One region of the Pantoea sp. C1E2 genome, then DNA from elsewhere that is predicted to be linked to it. Evidence: predicted binding sites of a transcription regulator. Region 1 holds the regulator's gene; the other holds the start of a gene.
The links. Region 1 encodes PhoB, which activates phosphate uptake and scavenging genes when phosphate is short. Its sites were predicted from a motif close to CTGTCATAAAACTGNCNNAT; they were not measured.

Region 1 (4,424 bases):
ATTCGACTTCTGCCAGACATTCGGCGGTGTCACGGGTAATCAGTTCGTTTTGCGTCTGCGACAGTACGCCGAGGCGCGGCGTCTGGTGATACAACGCCAGGCAGATAGCATCCAGCAGTGTGGTTTTCCCCGCGCCGGTTGCGCCGGTAATGGCAAATAATCCGTTGCTGGCAAAGGGTTCACGGCGGAAATCGATAAACCATTCACCGCGCAGCGCATTGAGGTTTTTAAAACGTAACGTCAGGATTTTCATGCGGACGGGTTCTCCAGCGCGGCGAGGGTAGTGCGAAATAACTGCGTCAATTGTTCAGCCTGATCGGCGTCCAACTGATCTTCCTGCGCCAGGCGACGAGCAAACACCTCTTCGACTTTCAACTCGCTCAGGGTTTCGTTATCCATGCGCGCCAGGCTGCGTTGACGCTGTTCTCGGCTGCGGCGCACCAGCAGCACTTCCACCGGCAATGCTTCAGTCAGTTGCTCAACGCGGCGCTGCAAATCACTCAGGTACTCTTGCGTGGTGATTTCAATGTCGAGCCAGACGGGCTGCTCGCGATCTCCCTCACTAAATTCGCTCAGCTGTTGTTCGATTTCCGCCATTGAGCCTTTCAACATCTGCATCGGCTGGAACAGCGGGATCGGCAGCGCTGTAACGCTATCCAACTGAGCGCCGAACTCCAGCAGAAATACGCTTTTCTCACGTCCCAGTTCATCAAAGCTGAGCGGAATCGGTGAACCGCTGTAACGAATATGTTCACTGTCAGCAATACGCTGCGCCCGGTGAATATGGCCCAGAGCAATGTAATCCGCGGCGGGAAACGCCTGCGCCGGGAAGGCATCCAGCGTGCCGATATAGATATCGCGCACCGAGTCGCTTTTGGTCACGCCAACGGTGGTGAGATGGCCGGTGGCAATAATGGGAAGTGCACGATCTGCGCGTTCGGCCAGCGCAGCGGCATAACACTGCTGGTAATGCTGCTCAATCGCTTCCAGCAGTGAGATCTGTTTCTCGCGCCCGGATTGTCCCGCCTGGCTGCGCAAAATATCGCGTGGACGCAAATAGGGAATCGCACACAACAACGCCCCCGGCGTGCCATCGCGCTGATGCAGCGTCAGCACCTGCTGCTCGCCCTGTGGCGTGGCGCTGGTGATCACTCGCGTATTTAAACAGGCGAGTAATTCGCGTGATTCATTCAGGGTAGCGACGGAATCATGGTTGCCCGCCAGCACAATCAGCTGGCACTGCGTCGGTTGCAGCGCGACCACGAAGCGGTTAAACATTTCACGCGCATAGCTTGGTGGCGAACCGGTATCAAACAGGTCTCCCGCGATGATCAGCGCATCCACCTGATGCTGGGTAATCTGGTCCAGCAACCACTCCAGGAAGGCCTGATGCTCGGCCGCCCGGCTTTTGCTGTAAAAGAATTGACCGAGATGCCAATCCGCGGTGTGAATAATGCGCATGAATACTCCCTGCTTCGTTAAGCGAAGGCGAATTATAACCTCTTCAGATCGCAAAGAAAAAAAAGCGATAATCGTTGTCACATTTCTGTTTTTTAACTATTTATCATAGGTCGGGTTTTTCATAAAAGTGTCATAAAACTGACGCATAATGGCGCCGCAAATCCCAGTGACCTATTGTCACAAAAGCAGGAGTTATAATGGCTAAGCGCATTTTGGTTGTGGAAGACGAAGCTCCCATCCGTGAAATGTTATGTTTCGTGCTGGAACAGAATGATTATCAGCCTATTGAGGCAGAAGACTATGACAGCGCGATTGGTAAGTTGATCGAACCCTGGCCTGATTTAATTCTGCTGGATTGGATGTTGCCTGGCGGCAGCGGTATTCAGTTTATTAAACATTTGAAACGTGAAGCCATGACGCGCGACATCCCGGTGATGATGCTGACGGCGCGCGGTGAAGAAGAAGATCGCGTGCGCGGTCTGGAAGTGGGCGCGGATGACTACATCACCAAACCTTTCTCACCGAAAGAGCTGATGGCACGTATCAAAGCGGTGATGCGCCGTATTTCACCAATGGCGGTGGAAGAGGTGATTGAGATGCAGGGTCTGAGCCTCGATCCTTCCTCGCATCGCGTGATGTCGGAAAGTACCCCGCTGGAAATGGGACCTACCGAATATAAATTGCTGCACTTCTTTATGACGCACCCAGAGCGTGTTTACAGCCGCGAACAGCTGCTGAACCACGTATGGGGCACCAACGTCTACGTGGAAGATCGTACCGTTGATGTGCATATCCGTCGTTTACGTAAAGCACTGGAAGTATCTGGCCACGATCGCATGGTTCAAACCGTACGTGGAACAGGGTATCGTTTCTCTGCCCGCTACTAAACGGAGTCTTTTACCGTGCTGGAACGACTCTCCTGGAAGAGATTATTGACTGAGCTGGCGCTGGTCTGTTTGCCCGCGCTGGTGCTTGGTCTGTTGTTCGGTTATCTGCCCTGGCTACTGCTGATTGCAGTGTCGGGTGTGATGTTTTGGCACTTTAGAAATCTGATGCGTCTGTCGCACTGGCTGTGGGTCGATCGTTCTATGACGCCACCCGCCGGGCGCGGTAGCTGGGAACCGCTGTTCTACGGCCTGTATCAGATGCAACTGCGTAACCGTCGTCGTCGTCGGGAGTTGGGTAACCTGATTAAGCGCTTTCGTAGCGGCGCGGAATCCCTGCCTGATGCAGTGATCCTGACCACCGAAGAGGGCACCATTTTCTGGTGCAACGGGCTGGCACAACAGCATCTCGGGCTGCGCTGGCCGGAAGATAATGGCCAGAACATCCTCAATTTACTGCGCTATCCTGAGTTTTCCCGCTATATCCGCCAACGCGATTTTGACAAGCCGCTGACGCTGGTGCTGAACAATCAACATCATATGGAATTTCGTGTGATGCCCTACAGCGAAGGGCAATGGTTGATGGTGGCGCGCGATGTCACCCAGATGCACCAGCTGGAAGGGGCGCGGCGTAACTTCTTTGCCAACGTCAGTCATGAACTGCGTACGCCGTTAACGGTGTTGCAGGGCTATCTGGAAATGATGGACGATGCGGCGATGAACGAGCGCACGCGCGGCAAGGCGTTGCACACCATGCAGGAGCAAACTCGCCGCATGGATAGCCTGGTGAAACAGCTGCTGACCTTGTCGCGTATTGAAGCCGCGCCCGCTATCGATCTCAAAGAGACGGTGGATGTCCCGGGCATGCTGCAACTGTTGCAGCGCGAGGCGGAAACCCTCAGCCAGGGCCGGCACAGCATCCATTTCCGCACCGATCCGCACCTCAAAGTCTTCGGCAATGATGAACAGCTGCGCAGCGCCATTTCCAATCTGGTGTACAACGCGGTGAATCACACGCCGGAGGGAACGCGCCTCGATATCAGCTGGCTGCGCACCAAAGAGGGGGCGGAATTCAAAGTGTGCGATAACGGACCGGGGATCAGCGAGGAGCATTTGCCGCGCCTCACCGAGCGTTTTTATCGGGTCGATAAAGCCCGATCGCGTGCGACCGGCGGCAGTGGCTTAGGGCTGGCGATCGTTAAGCATGCATTGAGCCATCACACGGCGAGGCTGGAGATCACCAGTATTCCGCATCAGGAAACCTGTTTTAGTTTTGTGCTGCCACCACGCTTGATTGTGGCGAAAAGCGTTCACAGTAAGGTCAGTTAAGCACGACGGAGCGGCGCAATTTATTGCGCTATGCCAATGGATTAGGCCATGTACGAGTTATTCGCACATACGGTAGCGGCGCAATGTATTGCGCGATCAATCGTGCCGCTACAGAATGTGCACTTGAATGTTCATGACCTGATTGACGGAAGACCTGATGAAATCGCTGTTGCTGTTCACGTTGCTGCTGTGCTCTGCGCTGGCACCAGCCCAACAAACCATGCTCACCGGCAATTTAAGCAGCGTCGGTTCCGACACCCTCGGCTATCTGATGACCTTATGGGGCGAGGATTTCAGCCGCCAGTCACCGGGCGTTAACGTTCAGGTACAGGCGGCTGGATCCTCAACCGCACCTACCGCGCTGGCGGCAGGCGCAGCCCAACTCGGGGCGATGAGCCGCCCGATGCAAATTGATGAACGCCAACTGTTTACCTCGCGCTACGGCTATCCACCGCTGGCGGTGCCGGTGGCAATGGATGCGCTGGTGGTGGTGGTGAATCAGGACAACCCGCTATCCCGTATCGATCAACCACAACTCGATGCCCTTTTCTCTGTCACCCGCCTGTGCGGTGCGCACGCTGTGCCGCAGCGCTGGGGCGATCTTGGCCTCAATCAGGGGAATTGGGCGCAACGCAGCATTCAACGCTTTGGCCGTAACTCGGCATCGGGAACCTGGGGTTTCTTTAAACAGCAAGCGCTGTGCAAAGGTGATTTCCGTTCAGACGTTGCAGAGTTTCCCGGCTCGGCGGC
Region 2 (4,424 bases), 360 kb from region 1:
GGAGAGCTGGGGCTCCGGCGGCGAGATAACCAGATTGTGGCTGCCGTTAGGATTACTGAAGTGCAGCGTGGTGGTAGAGAATTCATCTCCGAGATTCAGTCTCTGCTCCTCATCACCGACGCGCACCGGGATGGGCCTATGTGCATTAGGGCCATAGGCGCGTGCGGTGATCACCAGATCAAAACGGGCGGGCAACGGATCGACATATTCGATGTTCACTTCCGGTGCCAGATTGGCATTCGACCATCTTCCCCAGCTCTCGGGCCGTGAGATTCCGGTGAAACCTTTCACGCCAGTGGGTGCGCCTGGCACGGTCAGCAGGAAGCTGTCGGCGTTATAGCGAATGGCATTATCCTCCACGCGAATCTGCTGCTCGTTAAGTTGATAAGTGGCGGCACTCACTTCGGCTTTCGGGAATTGAGCTTTACCCTTCCACTGCGGTTTATCAATGCGCGTCACCTTCGGTTTTGCGCCCATCTGGCCCATGGCGACACAGAGATCGGTAGAGAGTGCCAAATCAGGCTGCCATAAGCGGCCCATCTTGAAGCAGCGATCGACCCATACGAATTTATCCGAGGAGGTAAAGTCGGCGAGCTGGTAGCGCAGCGGGGCAGAGTATTCGCCTTCTGGCAGCGGCTCGACGCGATCCTGCCCGACGCGGAACAGAATCGGCAATTTGAAGGTCGATCCGGAGAAGCTGAAGGTGTTTTTCTGCTGGTCGACGGTAAACGTATCCATCTTACTGGGGAAATTCCACAGCTGAATGATATCGGCTTTCCATGCCGTTACCTTCTGCGCCATATCATCAAACTGTGCCGATAAGGACGTCGAAGAGAGGCCGCTGCGGCCGAGGCCAATCGCCTTATCACCGCCCAGAATATCCAGTACCGTCGCGCCGTTATCCAGGGTGCTGCGTTTGCCATCCAGCACTTGCGCCTGTGGCTCGTCACCACGAATCACCATAAACAGATCGCGGCGCGGCTGCTTAATCAGATATTGATGCGCGGTGTTATTCATGGCCAGATGATCCGAACTGACCACGATGATGGTGTTTTTAAACCACGGCGACGCTTTGATGCGCGCAATCAAACGCGCGACATGTTCTTGCGAGCAGGCCACTGCGCTGAAGGATTGGTTCGGTTTGCCGTCGTAGCTGTAACTTTTGCGCTGACAGGTGCGCGAGATAAAGCCGTCAGGATGATGGGTGTCCACCGTCAGGGTAAATAAGGCAAACCGTTTTTGCTGACGTGAAAGTTCTTCGTATTTCTCAAACACTTCGTCCATCACCGTGTCATCGTAAAAACCCCAGTTGTTGCGGTAGCTGGGATCGGCGACGCGGCTGATGAGCTCCTGCGAGCCGTACATATGTGCGGGTGAGAAGCCGTGCGACAATAGGAAGGTGTCCTTACCGGCAAAACGTAAATCCGCGCCCTGAATAAACCAGTTTTCATAACCGGAGTTCTTCAGAATATCGCCGAGGCAAATATTTTGTGGGTAGAAGCTGGAGAGCGAGGCCGAGGCGTTGCCATCAAAAGGCGCAAACAGGGGAATACCGCATTGGGAAGCGACCATACCAGCAATGGTGTAATCGGTGCCCGGCAACTGCTCAGTTTCACTGAAATCAAGGCTCTGGTCTTTCTCTCGGCTCAGTTCCGGCGCGAGTCCAGGAAAGGCATGCTGATCAAAATAAGTGCGCTCAAGGCTTTCACCATAGATGTACACCAGGTTGAGTTTGGGCTCGGGAATCGTCTTACTGGGCGTATGGTAGTAGTCGTCGAAATCAGAGTCGGCCAGGCGAGAGTGCGAGGCAATAAGATCCTTCACCTGACGAAATGCAGGTGTGGTTTGCACCGAGCCAGCGGCGCAGGCGATAGCCAGTAAACTCCAGCCCAAATGATGCGGCCGTTTGCGACGGCGTAGTAGCCAGGACAGCAGGCAAAACAGCAAAAACAGACCAATGATTAATCCAATGGCGGGCACCACATATTTACTGACGCCCGCGCCCGTCAGGCTGTTGGTCAGGGTATACAACACCGCATCGGTGATGCCATCGCCGGTAAAATAGTTGCTGGCAATGAGTGTGGCATTGAGCACGATAAACAGCGCGAGCAACACTAAAATCAGTATAAACCAGAATTTATTTCGCCCGGCCTTGTAGGAGTAAACGGCGATTGCCGCCAAAAAGAGTACAACCGAAACCAACTCGGACAAGGTTTTATCCTCACATAAAATAGTGACGCCATCCTTGCGCCCTCGGCCCTCTTTGGGGGTTATGCGCCAATTTATATGGGCTGTCACAGTGCTGCAACATAACCATACAGAATTGTGCGGCGGGTTCCGATTCGTTTAAAGCAGGTTTAAGTTGACTATGGTTTGACCTGGCAGCAACGCACGCGCCGCTGCCAGCGAGGGGAAGGGAGGATCAGAGCTTGCCAGTGAGATACTGCGCTTCACCGTCGGCAAAGCTCCAGTCACCTTTGCTGTTGGTGATAAAACTGATCATCAGATCGTTGCCCTGCACGCCACAATTTTCCTGCAACTCGCGGGCTAACTCTGCCATGAAGAGCGTTTTCTGTTCTTCACTTCTTGGGCTGGTGTAAACGCGCACCATCACCAGGTTATCGGTCCGCTCGAAACCCAGCCCGGTATCCTGGAACACCATCTGATAGCGTTTATTTTCATGAACAATCTGATAGCGATCGCGCGCGGGTACTTTGAACGCAGTTAATACCGCGCGGTGCGCCGCATCCAGTAAGGTACGAATTTCTGATTCTGAACGGCCCTGAATTACATCAAATGTCAGTAACGGCATAAATAAACCCTCGTTTTTGCTCACAAGATAAGAGTAGGATGTGGCTCTATGCTGCCGCTTGCTGCAGGAAAGAAAAAGCGTGCTGGTTGAAATGATTATTTATTATTTTGAACAATCCATATGAAAGAAATCAAAACTGATGCGCTCTGGGTGCATTTGCACTGGCTCACCGTACTGGCTGAACTGGGGAGTTTTACCCGTGCAGCTGAACGATTAGATGTCAGCAAAGCGGCCATGAGCCAAAAGATAAAAGAGCTGGAAGAGATGGCGGGCGTGTCACTGGTGCAGCGCACCACACGCAGCGTGCGTCTGACCTCGGCGGGTGAAAAACTGGTGGATGAGTTGCGCGATCCTTTCGCGCGCATCGCCCAGAGCTTCTTCAGCGTACGCGATGAAGCCGGGCCGGTACGCGGCTTAGTGCGGGTCAGCGCGCCAGTGGCGTTTGCACGTCAGCAGCTGGTGCCAATCATCGGTGATTTTTTGCGAGAGTATCCGCAGGTGCGGCTGCAACTGGATGTCACCGATCGGTTAGTGTCGTTGGGCAGTGAAGGATTTGACCTTGCCATTCGCCACAGCCAGACATTGCCTGAAACTCATGTGGCATTGCCGCTGTGTGAGACGCGGGCGCTGTTAGTAGCCTCGCCGGCTTACCTGGCGCAAAACGGGGTGCCGCAGGTGCCAGAATCGTTGCAGCAACATAACTGTTTGTACTACCCGCGCGGGCTGGAATCACCCCAGTGGCGCTTTCGCCCGGTGAGCGGCGGGAGCGAAACGGTCCAGGTGAAGATTCAGGGTAACTTTGCCACCAATAACAGCGAATCCATTCGTGACGCTGCATTGCAGGGATTAGGCATTGCGATGTTACCGGATTTCAGTGCCACAGCGGCGCTGGCCGCAGGCACGTTGCAACAGGTTCTGCCGCAGTGGCAAACCGTGGATGCTTTCGCCGATCGGTTGTGGGTGGTGCGCCCGTATGCAGCACAGGTGCCACGGGCGGTAACCACCTTTATCCATTGGCTACGCGCGCGCTTTGTTGATGGGTGAAGCCAATGTCATCGCTGCAGGCGGCTGCATCATCTCACCCAGCAGACTGCTGCGATTGTAATTGCCTAAGCGCAGGTTGAAGTCGAGATGCATCTGTTCGTTGCCGCTAAGCTTAATGACCGGCGGCGGCGTTAACGGACGTTGATTGAACAGAATAGCATGCGCAAACGCCTCGCTTTTCCAGCCGCTCAAACGCTGATAATAGTAGGCATTTGCTTCGCACTTGCGCAGGTAGAGATTCACCCGACGATATTCCCGCATGGCTGCCTGTTGCGCCAGTGAGCCCAACTGCTGCTGCGGTTGATCAATTTTCTGGGTCAGCAGCGCATAATCATCACGCTTAGAGAGTTCGTTGAAATAATTCAACTCCCCCAGGTGTTTGATCGGCGCGTACTGTTTTTGCCATTCGCGAATAAACGGGTTATTGGGTGCTGCTGCCAGGAACCAGTTTTCAATCACCGGTGCCAGATAATTGACGGTAGAAATTTCACGATAGTAACCAATCACATCCATGCAGCGTTCTTGATGGGCACGATGCACCCAGGAAAGATCTTCAAATAACAGCGTG

Region 2: the regulator PhoB is predicted to act here: its motif matches at 2,292-2,311, upstream of opgB (phosphatidylglycerol--membrane-oligosaccharide glycerophosphotransferase).

Annotation. Positions count from the first base shown of each region.
Region 1 covers NZ_JBSZHT010000002.1:1,262,425-1,266,848, forward strand. The annotation lists gene ACXI0A_RS05985 (SbcC/MukB-like Walker B domain-containing protein) at 1-253, opposite strand, end outside; gene sbcD (exonuclease subunit SbcD) at 250-1,461, opposite strand; gene phoB (phosphate response regulator transcription factor PhoB) at 1,659-2,348, shown strand; gene phoR (phosphate regulon sensor histidine kinase PhoR) at 2,364-3,674, shown strand; gene ACXI0A_RS06005 (phosphate ABC transporter substrate-binding protein PstS family protein) at 3,832-4,424, shown strand, end outside.
Region 2 covers NZ_JBSZHT010000002.1:897,651-902,074, forward strand. The annotation lists gene opgB (phosphatidylglycerol--membrane-oligosaccharide glycerophosphotransferase) at 1-2,211, opposite strand, end outside; gene ACXI0A_RS04360 (tautomerase family protein) at 2,423-2,812, opposite strand; gene ACXI0A_RS04365 (LysR substrate-binding domain-containing protein) at 2,933-3,856, shown strand; gene ACXI0A_RS04370 (capsular polysaccharide synthesis protein) at 3,830-4,424, opposite strand, start outside.